Regions from separate parts of the Streptomyces sp. NPDC107581 genome, predicted to be linked through region 2. Evidence: riboswitches for the same ligand, from Rfam matches in the RefSeq annotation. Region 2 holds a riboswitch; the other holds the start of a gene.
The links. A riboswitch is a leader RNA that binds a small molecule or an ion and turns the genes downstream of it on or off. The one in region 2 is predicted to bind cobalamin.

Region 1 (5,508 bases), on a different contig from region 2:
GCACCGGGTGATCGACCGGGAGACGGTGCTGCAGCTGCTCGACGACGAAGCGGCCGCGCTCGGGGCGGAGTATCCGTGGGCGCCGGTCGACGAGGTGCGGGCACTCTTCGAACGGACAGCCATGGCAGGCGAGTTGCCGCTCTTCTTCACACCCGACGCCTACGCCACGCACCTGGTGCGGCACGCGGAGACCCGGTCATGAGCGGCGGGATCCGGCGCGTCGGGGTGGTCGGCGGCGGCCGGATGGGCTCCGGTATCGCCGAGGTGTGCGCGCGGGCGGGGCTGGACACGGTGGTCTGCGAGGCGGACGCCACGTCCGCCCGCGCCGCACGGGATCGGGTCGCCTCGTCCCTGGAGCGCGCGGTCGAGCGGGGCAAGCTGGAGCCGGCCGCCGCGCAGGACGCCCTCGCCCGTCTCGTCTTCACCGGCGATCTGGGAGACATGGCCGACCGGCAGCTCGTCGTCGAGGCCGTCATCGAGAACGCGGAGGCCAAGACCGAGGTGTTCGCCGCCCTGGACAAGATCGTCGAGGACCCGGCGGCCGTGCTGGCGACCAACACGTCCTCCCTCCCCGTCATGCGCCTCGGTATGGCGACCAGCCGCGCCGACCGGGTCGTGGGACTGCACTTCTTCAACCCGGTGCCCGTACTGCCGCTGGTCGAGGTCGTGACCTCGCTGCACACCGCGCCGCAGACCGCGACCGCCGTCGAGTCCTTCGCCACGGAAACCCTCGGCAAGACGGTCATCCGCTCCCGGGACCGGGCGGGCTTCGTCGTCAACGCCCTCCTCATCCCCTACGTGCTGGCGGCCGTCCGCATGGCGGAGTCCGGCTTCGCCAGCGCCGCCGACATCGACACCGGCATGGAACTGGGCTGCGCGCACCCCATGGGGCCGCTCAGGCTCGCGGACCTGATCGGACTCGACGTCGTCGCCTCGATCGCCCAGTCGCTCTACGACGAGTTCAGGGAACCCCTCTACGCCCCTCCCCCGCTGCTCCGGCGGATGGTCGAGGCGGGGCTGCTCGGCCGCAGCACCGGGCGGGGGTTCCACGTGTACGGCCAGGCCTGAGGGGACTGGCGCGCCCGGGCTGAGGGGCCCGGGCGGCAGCGGCCGGCCGAGGGATCCGGCCGTTGCTCACAGGGGAGGGGCGGGAAGCGCAAGTGCGGCGCCTCCCGCCCCCGGCCCGTTGTCCGCACGCCGGCGACGACCCCGCCGGGTACTGGCTGCGCCTCCCGCCCCCGGCCCGTTGTCCGCACGCCGGCGACGACCCCGCCGGGTACCTGGCCTGGGCCAGGGAGGCCTTCCGGCTGACCACCAGCGGCGTACGGCCGGACACCTGGCGGGAACCGTCCGCCCGGACGGAGCCGCGGCGGGCTTGGGGGTGAACTGCCGCTCGGCCAACTCCCCGAAGAGCAGCCCGGATCCGCCCCACAGGACGGCCTGGATGGCGAGGGCCGGCAGACGGAACCGCCACAGCACGGCAGTCGGAACCGCCACAGCACGGCGGCCGGGCCCGTTCAGCCGGCCGCCTCCGGGGCGGAGCCGGGCCCGGCGAGCCCCAGCTCGCGGTCGCCGAGGGGGGCGAAGAAGCGCTCCACGTCGGCTTCGGTGACCTCGGCGAGGGTCGCCGGCGACCAGCGCGGGGTGCGGTCCTTGTCGATGATCTGGGCGCGGACGCCCTCCACCAGGTCGGGCATGCCCAGGGCCGCGCAGGAGACGCGGTACTCCTGGTCGAGCACGCGCTCCAGCGAGCCGAGCCGCCGGGCCCGGCGCAGCGCGGCCAGGGTGACCTTCAGGGCGGTCGGGGACCTGGTGAGCAGGGTCTCCGCCGTCTCCTTCGCGGCCGGGTCGCCGTGGGCGAACAGCCGCCGCACGATCTCCTCCACCGTGCCGGCGGCGTAGCAGGCGTCGGTCCACTCGCGCCGGGCGGCCGGCTCTCCCGGGGGCGCCGGCCGCGCATGCCGGGCGAGCACCTGCCGTACGGGCAGGTCGGCGAGGCCGGCGACCAGTTGCGGGAGCGCGGCGGACGGCACGTAGTGGTCGGCGAGCCCGCACAGCAGCGCGTCGGCGGCGCCGATCTGCGCGCCGGTCAGCGCGAGGTGGGTGCCCAGTTCGCCCGGGGCGAGGCCGAGCAGATAGGTGCCGCCCACGTCCGGTACGAAGCCGATGCCGGTCTCGGGCATGGCGATCCGCGAGCGTTCGGTGACGATCCGGACGCTGCCGTGTGCGGAGATGCCGACGCCGCCGCCCATGACGATGCCGTCCATGACGGCGACGTAGGGCTTGGGGTAGCGGGCGATGCGGGCGTTGAGGTGGTACTCGTCGCGCCAGAAGGCGGCGGAGGCGGTGCCGTCGCCGTCCCGGGCGTCGTCGTGGACGGCACGGATGTCGCCGCCCGCGCACAGGCCGCGCTCGCCCGCCCCGGTGATGACGACGGTCTCCACGGCCGGGTCGTGCTCCCAGGCGGTCAGGGCCTCGTCGATGCGGCGCACCATCGCGTGGGACAGCGCGTTGAGGGCCTCGGGCCGGTTGAGAGTGATGTGGGCGGCCCGCCCCGCGGTGTGCAGGAGGACGGGCTCTTCGGTACCGGTCATCTGTGTGCCTCCGTCAGGCTGCGGGCCACGATGCCACGCATGATCTCGTCGGTCCCTTCCAGGATCCGGTGGCCTGCGCCGCGCCCCGTGTTCCGTGCTGCCGCCCGCGCGCCCTGCCGAGGTCGCAGGTCACGGACGGTCTTCTCGGTTCCGTACACGCGAGGCGGACGTGGCCGCCGTGCCCCTGGAGCATACGGACCACCACCGAGTACCCGTGCGCGCCGGCGAACCTCTTCACCGGCGCGCACGGGTACGGGGCTCAGCGGGGGCCGGACCCGCCGCGGTCCCGGGAAGCCCGGACGAGCCGCGGCGGTGTGAAGGCGTAGAGGCCGAGGATCTCCGGCAGGGGGGCGACACCGGGGCCGCCCGCGCGCACCCAGTGCGTGATGTCCCCGGTCGCGTCGGGGTCGTTGACCAGCCCCAGCCAGACCGGCCGTCCCCCCGCGGCCCGGCCGGCGGCGGAGGGCTGCACGACGATGACGTTGGCCTGCTCGCACACGTCGAGGCAGGCGGAGATGCGCACGGGCACCTCCGCACGCAGCCGTGCGGTCTGCTCCGCGTGATCGACTCCGGTCACCTTGGGAGTGCCGCAGCAGCAGTCGCGGCACACGACGACGCGGCACGGCGCCGGGCCGGCCCCCCGCGGGCTCCCCTCGTCACCGCACGTCTCCACGGCCGGCCTCTCGGGCATGCCGCACCACCCCTCCTCCGGGGAGATCCGCCCCGGTGTCCGTCGAGGTGGCGACCGCGTGAGTCTCCTGGCTCTCGGGTCGTCGCTCGTCCCGGCCTTCCCGCCCTTCGCGGACAGTGGCCCGTCGGAACTCGCTCACCGATCACAGTGGCGGGACCGCGCCGGATTCACACCGGCTTCCTCGGACCGCCGTCGCCTTGTCACCGGCCATCATCCCATCGCCGGGAGGTGCCGCACCCGCCGAGGCGGAACGGGCCGCTCCGCCGAACGGATCGAGCGAGTGGGACCGGCTCCCCTCAGGGTTCTCCGAGGGCGTGCGGCTGCCGCTCACCTATGTCACGCGCGGCAGCAGCTACGTGCTGACCGTGCAGGACCCCGACACCGGTCTCACCCGGCACTTCGAACCCGCCGCCTCGGCGGACGAGGTGTGGCGGCTGGTCTGCGTCGAGGACCAGCAGAACTCTGACGCCCTGTGGGCCAACGACCCCACCGAGGTCTCACCGGGCCGCGGCCGCCTCACCATCGCTGTGTGCCCGCGCGACCCGCACCATCCGCTGGACCTCGTCAGCCAGTGACGCACCCGGGGTGCGGCCCGGCCGGGTCGCCCGGCGGGTCACCGGGGCGTACGCCGCCGGCGGCGATGTCACCGGCCCGGCGGTGCAGGCCCACCACGCTCACCGGTGCCCTCGGGGAGTGAGGGCCGGCGGGGCGTGGCCGAGGGCGAACGGCGGGAGGGGATCCCCCGTGCGGACGCCCGTCGCTGGTTTGACCGCCGGTCCGGCCAGGAACCCATGGCGCATGATTCGGACTCTGGTCGACGAGACCCTGCCGGAGCTGGCACCGTTCCTCCACGCGGTGCAGGCACGGCGGCCCGACGACGGCACATGGTGCGAGGCGTGGACGGTGCGGGACATCCTGGCCCACCAGACGGGCAATGCCGAGGAACTGGCCCGGGTGCTCCGGGCGTTCCACGCGGGAACGCCCGTGGAGACCAGGGGCTTCGGGCGTGAGGAGCCCTACCGCCGGATGTCCGACTCCGAGCTGTGGGCGGCGTTCATGGGCCGCTGTGAGCGGCTCGCCGAGGTCGCCGCGGCCGCCGCGCGGGACCTGTCCCCGGACACCGAGGTGACGTGGACCGGCCGGACCGTGAAGGTCCCCTTCTTCGCGGAGCACATGCGTGAGGAGCTGATCCTGCACCGCTGGGACCTGACCGGCGACGACCGCACGGCGGTGCGGGCGCTCAGCGAACCGTGGATGACGGAGCACAGCGTGGTGTCGGTCGGCCGGCCGCTGCTGGCCCGCGGCCGGGCCGGCCTGGATCTGGGCCCCGGCGAACGGGTCGAGGGCCGCCTGCGTACGCCGGGTGCGGACGACATCGTGGTGAGCGCCGACGGCGGGGGCGGCAGCATCCGGCTGGCCGCCCCCGAGGGCCCCGCCACGATCGAGAGCGACGCGGCCGTACGCGTCCTGCTGCTGTGGGGACGCCGCCCCGCCGACCCGTCCCGCTGGCACAGCTCCGCCGGCCCGGAGGCCCTGCGCAGGGTACGGGCCCTCCTGGGCGGCTACTGAGGGCCGGTGCGTCCGCTCAGCACGCCCGGATCGGTCCGGCAGGCGCCGGGGGCCGGTACGGGCTGCGGGACGGCAGCCTTGCGGGCATGCAGCACGCTGCCGTCCAGGGGCAGCGGCGAGCGGCCCACGAGCGCGAGCCCCGCGTCGTCGAGCAGGTGCGCGTAGTGGTCGGCGCGTCGTTCCCGCCCGCCGACGTTGCACATCATGTGGAGGTTCCACGCGGTGGCCAGTGAGGCCGAGCCGTCGGCGGGCAGTACCCGCTCGACGATGAGCAGATCGGCGTGGGCGGGCATCGCCCGGGAGCAGTGCCGCAGGATCTCGCGGCAACGCTCGTCGTCCCAGTCGTGCAGGACGCGGGAGAGGATGTAGACGTCCGCGCCGGGCGGTACGTCGGAGAAGTCGCCCGTCCGGTAGGTGCACCGCTCGCCGCAGCCGGCAGCGTCGAGAGCGCGGCGGGCGGCCTCGATGACGTGCGGGCGTTCGAGCAGGATGCCGTGCAGGCGCGGGTGCGCGGCGAGGACGCGGCCGAGCAGTTCCCCGGTTCCGCCCGCGACGTCGACGACGGTCCTGGGGGCGGGTGCCCCGCCTGCGGCCGTGAACGCCGGGTGTGCGGGGATCGGTTCGAACATGCGTGTGCTGGCGGCCATGGACTGG
Region 2 (5,508 bases):
CGAAGAGGTCCGGCTCCTCCTTGCGGACGGTGTCGACCACGTCGAAGGCGAAGGACATGTGCATCGTCTCGTCGCGGAACACCCAGTTGGTGCCGGTCGCGAGACCGTGCAGCAGGCCCCGGCTGCGGAACCAGTAGACGTACGCGAAGGCGCCGTAGAAGAACAGGCCCTCGATGCACGCGGCGAAGCAGATGAGGTTGAGCAGGAAGCGCCGGCGGTCCGCCTTGGACTCCAGGCGGTCCAGCTTCTCGACCTCGTTGATCCACTTGAAGCAGAACCCGGCCTTCTCGCGGATGGAGGGGATGTTCTCCACCGCGTCGAAGGCGGCCGCCCGGTCGTCCGGGTCGGGCAGGTAGGTGTCCAGCAGCGTCAGATAGAACTGGACGTGGACGGCCTCCTCGAAGAGCTGACGGCTCAGGTACAGCCGCGCCTCGGGGGAGTTGATGTGCTTGTACAGCGTCAGCACCAGGTTGTTCGCGACGATCGAGTCGCCCGTCGCGAAGAAGGCCACCAGGCGGCCGATCAGGTGCTGCTCCTCCGGAGACAGCTTCGCGAGGTCGGCCACGTCCGAGTGGAGGTCGACCTCCTCCACGGTCCAGGTGTTCTTGATGGCGTCCCGGTAGCGCTCGTAGAAGTCGGGGTAGCGCATCGGACGGAGCGTCAGCTCGAAGCCGGGGTCGAGCAGGTTGGTGTTACGAGTCATTTCTGTCGGCGCGGAGCGCCGTCCTCCAGGGGTGACGGTCGGGGGGCGGGCGGGAATTACTGGCAGGCCTCGCAGGACTCGGGGTTCTCCAGGGAGCAGGCGACGGCGTCGGGGTCGGCCGCCTGCTGGACGGGGATGGTCGCCTGGGCCTGTGCGGCGCGGGCGATCCGGGTCGCGGGGCGCGAGCGCAGGTAGTACGTCGTCTTCAGGCCCGACTTCCAGGCGTACGCGTACATCGAGGAGAGCTTGCCGATGGTCGGCGTCTCCAGGAACAGGTTCAGGGACTGCGACTGGTCCAGGAACGGCGTACGGGCCGCGGCCATGTCGATCAGGCCGCGCTGCGGGATCTCCCACGCCGTGCGGTACAGCGCCCGCACATCGGCCGGGATCCACACGAAGTCCTGCACGGAGCCGTTGGACTCGCGCAGCGCCTCACGGGTCCGCGCGTCCCAGACGCCCAGCTCCTTCAGGTCCTGCACCAGGTACGAGTTGACCTGCAGGAACTCACCGGACAGGGTCTCGCGCTTGAACAGATTGGAGACCTGCGGCTCGATGCACTCGTACACGCCCGCGATGGAGGCGATGGTCGCGGTCGGGGCGATCGCGAGGAGCAGCGAGTTGCGCATGCCGACCGAGGCGATCCGCTCGCGCAGGGCCGCCCAGCGCTCGGGCCAGTTCAGCTCGGCGTCGTAGTGGTCGGGGTGCAGCACACCCTGCGCCGTACGGGTCTTCTCCCAGGCGGGCAGCGGGCCGTTGCGCTCGGCGAGGTCGGCGGAGGCCTCGTACGCGGCGAGCATGATGCGCTCGGCGATCCGCGTGGACAGGGCCTTGGCCTCGGGGGAGTCGAAGGGCAGGCGCAGCTTGAAGAAGACGTCCTGCAGCCCCATCGCGCCCAGGCCCACCGGACGCCACCTGGCGTTGGAGCGGCCCGCCTGCTCGGTCGGGTAGAAGTTGATGTCGACCACGCGGTCCAGGAAGGTGACGGCCGTGCGGACCGTCTCGTCCAGGCGCTTCCAGTCGATGTCCCCGTCGCCCACGAAGGCGCCGAGGTTGACCGAGCCCAGGTTGCAGACCGCCGTCTCCCCGTCGTCCGTGACCTCCAGGATCTCCGTGCAGAGGTTGGAGGAGTGGACGACATGGCCCGCGGTCGCCGTCTGGTTGGCGGTCCGGTTGGCGGCGTCCTTGAAGGTCATCCAGCCGTTGCCGGTCTGCGCGAGGGTACGCATCATGCGGCCGTACAGATCGCGGGCCGGGATCGTCTTCTTCGCGAGCCCCGCGGCCTCCGCCCTGCGGTAGGCGGCGTCGAACTCCGCGCCCCACAGGTCGACCAGCTCCGGCACGTCGGCCGGGGAGAACAGCGACCACTGCGCGTCGGCGTTGACCCGGCGCATGAACTCGTCCGGGATCCAGTGCGCGAGGTTCAGGTTGTGCGTACGGCGGGCGTCCTCACCGGTGTTGTCCCGCAGCTCCAGGAACTCCTCGATGTCGGAGTGCCAGGTCTCCAGGTACACGGCCGCGGCACCCTTGCGCCGGCCGCCCTGGTTCACCGCGGCCACCGAGGCGTCCAGGGTCTTCAGGAACGGGACGATGCCGTTGGAGTGCCCGTTGGTGCCGCGGATCAGCGAACCGCGGCTGCGGATGCGGGAGTACGACAGACCGATGCCGCCGGCGTGCTTCGAGAGGCGGGCGACCTGGTGGTAGCGGTCGTAGATGGAGTCCAGCTCGTCCAGCGGGGAGTCCAGCAGATAGCAGGACGACATCTGCGGGTGGCGCGTGCCGGAGTTGAAGAGCGTGGGGGAGGAGGGCAGGTAGTCGAGTCGGCTCATGAGCCCGTAGAGCGCGGCGACCTCGTCCACGGCGTGGCTGCTGTCGTCCTCGGCGAGGCCCGCGGCGACGCGCAGCATGAAGTGCTGGGGCGTCTCGATCACCTGGCGGGTGATCGGGTGGCGCAGCAGATAGCGGCTGTGCAGGGTGCGCAGGCCGAAGTAGCCGAAGCGGTCGTCGGCGGTCCGGTCGATCAGGGAGTCCAGCCGGGCGGCGTGCAGCCGGACGAACTCCGCGGTCCGGTCGGCGACGAGACCCTCGCGGTGGCCCACGGTCACGGACTCGGTGAAGGACGTCACACCCTGCGAGGCGGCCTCCGCGCGGATGGAGAGGGTCAGCAGCCGGGCGGCCAGCCGGGAGTAGGCGGGGTCCTCGGAGATGAGGCCGGCGGCCGCCTCCGTGGCCAGCTCGCGCAACTCCGCCTCGTCGGCCCGGGCGGACCGGCCGCGCAGCGCGGCCGCGGCGACCCGGCCGGGGTCGGCGTCGGGGAGGTCGGCGGTCAGCTCGGTCAGGGTCCGCAGCAGTGCGGTACCGGGACCGTCGGTCTCCACCGCTTCGGTCGCCTGGATGACTGAAGCCGGGTCGGCTGGCGCGATGGTCACGTGGGGCTCTCCCTCGCTCGGCACGGGGCCTTGCGGAGGGCAGGGGGCAGCACGAGCGCGCACGGCGTCGCGTCCACCCGCCCACTCCACGAGGCCCGGACGTCTCAAGGCACCCGGACCGGACGGTCGGGCGCGCGCTGTCGGCAGGTCCTCGGACTGACACAGGCGTGCGGATGCACGCAAGTACACCGTTGCGGGACAGTTCCGGATTCGCACCGGATTCCCCTGCGACGACAGCGAGGATGAGCATACATCTAGTGCCGGGCTGTCACGTCACCCCCAGATGTTGTGTCGCCGTGGCTTCAGAGGGTCAACTCGCAGATGAGGAGAGTGATGTCGTCCAGGTGGGGCGCGGTTCCGGTCCCGTGCGGGTGTGCGAACGCGGGCACGGAACAGCGGGCCGCCGTGATGGTGGGCTCTCGGCGGCCCGCTGCAGGTTGTTCCGTGGCCGTCCGCGTCGGCGTGCGGCGCCCCCGCACGCCGACGCGGCCCCGCGCCCCCGGGTGCTTCAGTGGGCGCTTCCTGCGGTCGCGGGCGGAAGCTCGGCCCGGACCCCCGGCTCGCCCGCGTCGGCCGTGTAGTCCTCCGGGCGGGTCTGGTCGAGGCCCTCGGGGGCCTTCACGGCCTTCAGGACGACGGTCAGGACCACGGTGACCACCACGTTCATCACGAACGCGGTCAGGCCGATGTAGCCGATCTCACCGATGCCCGGGATGTCCTTGGCGCTGCCGCCGAAGTGCTTCTGGGTCGGGGAGGCGACCCCGTAGGCGGCGACCGTGCCGTACACCATGCCGACCGCCCAGCCGGCCAGCAGCGCCCAGCGGTGGAACCAGCGGGTGAACAGGCCGCCGACCAGCGCCGGGAAGGTCTGCAGGATCCAGATGCCGCCCAGCAGCTGGAAGTTGATGGCGACCGTTTTGTCCATGGTCAGGACGAAGACCAGCGCGCCGACCTTCACCAGCAGCGACACGAACTTGGAGACCTGGGCCTCCTGCTTCGGCGTGGCGTCCGGCTTGATGAAGTCCTTGTAGATGTTGCGGGTGAAGAGGTTCGCCGCCGCGATGGACATGATGGCCGCGGGCACGAGGGCGCCGATACCGATCGCCGCGAAGGCCACGCCCGCGAACCAGTCCGGGAACATGTCCTCGAACAGCTGTGGGATCGCCAGCTGCCCGTTGGTGACCTTCACCCCGGCCGCGATCGCCATGAACCCGAGGAGGGCCAGCAGGCCCAGCATCAGCGAGTACAGCGGCAGGATCGTGGTGTTGCGCCGGATCACCTCACGGCTCCTGGACGACAGCGTCGCGGTGATCGAGTGCGGGTACATGAACAGGGCGAGCGCCGAGCCGAGCGCCAGCGTGGCGTACGTCCACTGGCCCGCCTCCGGCGGGGCGAGCGCGCCGCGTGGCTTGCCCGTGGCCGGGTTGACCTGGCTGAAGGCGTGGCCGGCCTTGGCGAAGATGTCGTCGAACCCGCCGAGCTTCATCGGGATGTAGATGATCGCCACCGCGATCACGATGTAGATCAGCGCGTCCTTGACGAACGCGATCAGCGCGGGGGCACGCAGGCCCGAGGAGTAGGTGTAGGCCGCCAGCACGCCGAAGGCGATGAGCAGCGGCAGGTCCTTCACGAACCAGTTGGTGTTCTCCCCGCCGCCCACGCCCATCACGTCCAGCACCGCCTGGATGCCGACGAGCTGGAGCGCGATGTACGGCATCGTCGCGAGGATGCCGGTCAGCGCCACGGCCAGCGACAGGCCCTTGGAGCCGAACCGGCCGCGCACGAAGTCGGAGGTCGTCACATAGCCGTGCTTGTGGGACACCGACCACAGGCGCGGCAGGAACGTGAAGATCAGCGGGTAGACCAGGATCGTGTACGGCACCGCGAAGAAGCCGGCCGCGCCCGCCGAGTAGATCGCCGCCGGCACGGCGACGAAGGTGTACGCCGTGTACAGGTCGCCGCCGAGCAGGAACCAGGTGATCCAGGTGCCGAACGATCGTCCGCCCAGGCCCCACTCGTCCAGGGAGTGCTCGTTGTCGGCCCTGCGCCAGCGGGCGGCCAGGAAGCCCATGACCGTGACGGCCAGGAAGAAGAAGATGAAGACGCCGAGCGCGACGCCGTTGACGCCGGTCTTCACTTCGCCGCACCCCCGTTCGCGCCCTCGCGGGAGCGCTGGTCACGCCGCCACAGCTGGTAGGCCACCACCGTGAGCACGGTGGAGAGCGGCACCCACAGCATCTGGTACCAGTAGAAGAACGGGATGCCTATGAAGGCCGGGTCCGTCTTGGCGTACGAGCCGACCCACAGCATCGCCACGAAGGGTGCGACGAGACACAGGCCGATGATCACGCGAACCGGTGTCACGACCGGTGGTCTCAC

Region 1: linked by a shared signal. The riboswitch ahead of ACZ7P3_RS40505 ((2Fe-2S) ferredoxin domain-containing protein) and the one ahead of ACZ7P3_RS22860 (ribonucleoside-diphosphate reductase subunit alpha) in region 2 are both predicted to bind cobalamin.

What each region holds. Positions count from the first base shown of each region.
Region 1 is NZ_JBVKBH010000027.1:51,855-57,362, reverse strand. Features, by position in the region: gene aceB (malate synthase A) at 1-202, shown strand, start outside; gene ACZ7P3_RS40520 (3-hydroxybutyryl-CoA dehydrogenase) at 199-1,068, shown strand; gene ACZ7P3_RS40515 (enoyl-CoA hydratase/isomerase family protein) at 1,518-2,594, opposite strand; partial or broken gene ACZ7P3_RS40510 (hypothetical protein) at 2,591-2,853, opposite strand; gene ACZ7P3_RS40505 ((2Fe-2S) ferredoxin domain-containing protein) at 2,854-3,285, opposite strand; cobalamin riboswitch at 3,346-3,468, opposite strand; gene ACZ7P3_RS40500 (hypothetical protein) at 3,600-3,860, shown strand; gene ACZ7P3_RS40495 (maleylpyruvate isomerase N-terminal domain-containing protein) at 4,084-4,854, shown strand; gene ACZ7P3_RS40490 (methyltransferase) at 4,848-5,508, opposite strand, start outside.
Region 2 is NZ_JBVKBH010000008.1:331,226-336,733, forward strand. Features, by position in the region: gene ACZ7P3_RS22855 (ribonucleotide-diphosphate reductase subunit beta) at 1-703, opposite strand, end outside; gene ACZ7P3_RS22860 (ribonucleoside-diphosphate reductase subunit alpha) at 760-3,129, opposite strand; cobalamin riboswitch at 3,255-3,379, opposite strand; gene mctP (monocarboxylate uptake permease MctP) at 3,638-5,266, opposite strand; gene ACZ7P3_RS22870 (DUF3311 domain-containing protein) at 5,263-5,508, opposite strand, start outside.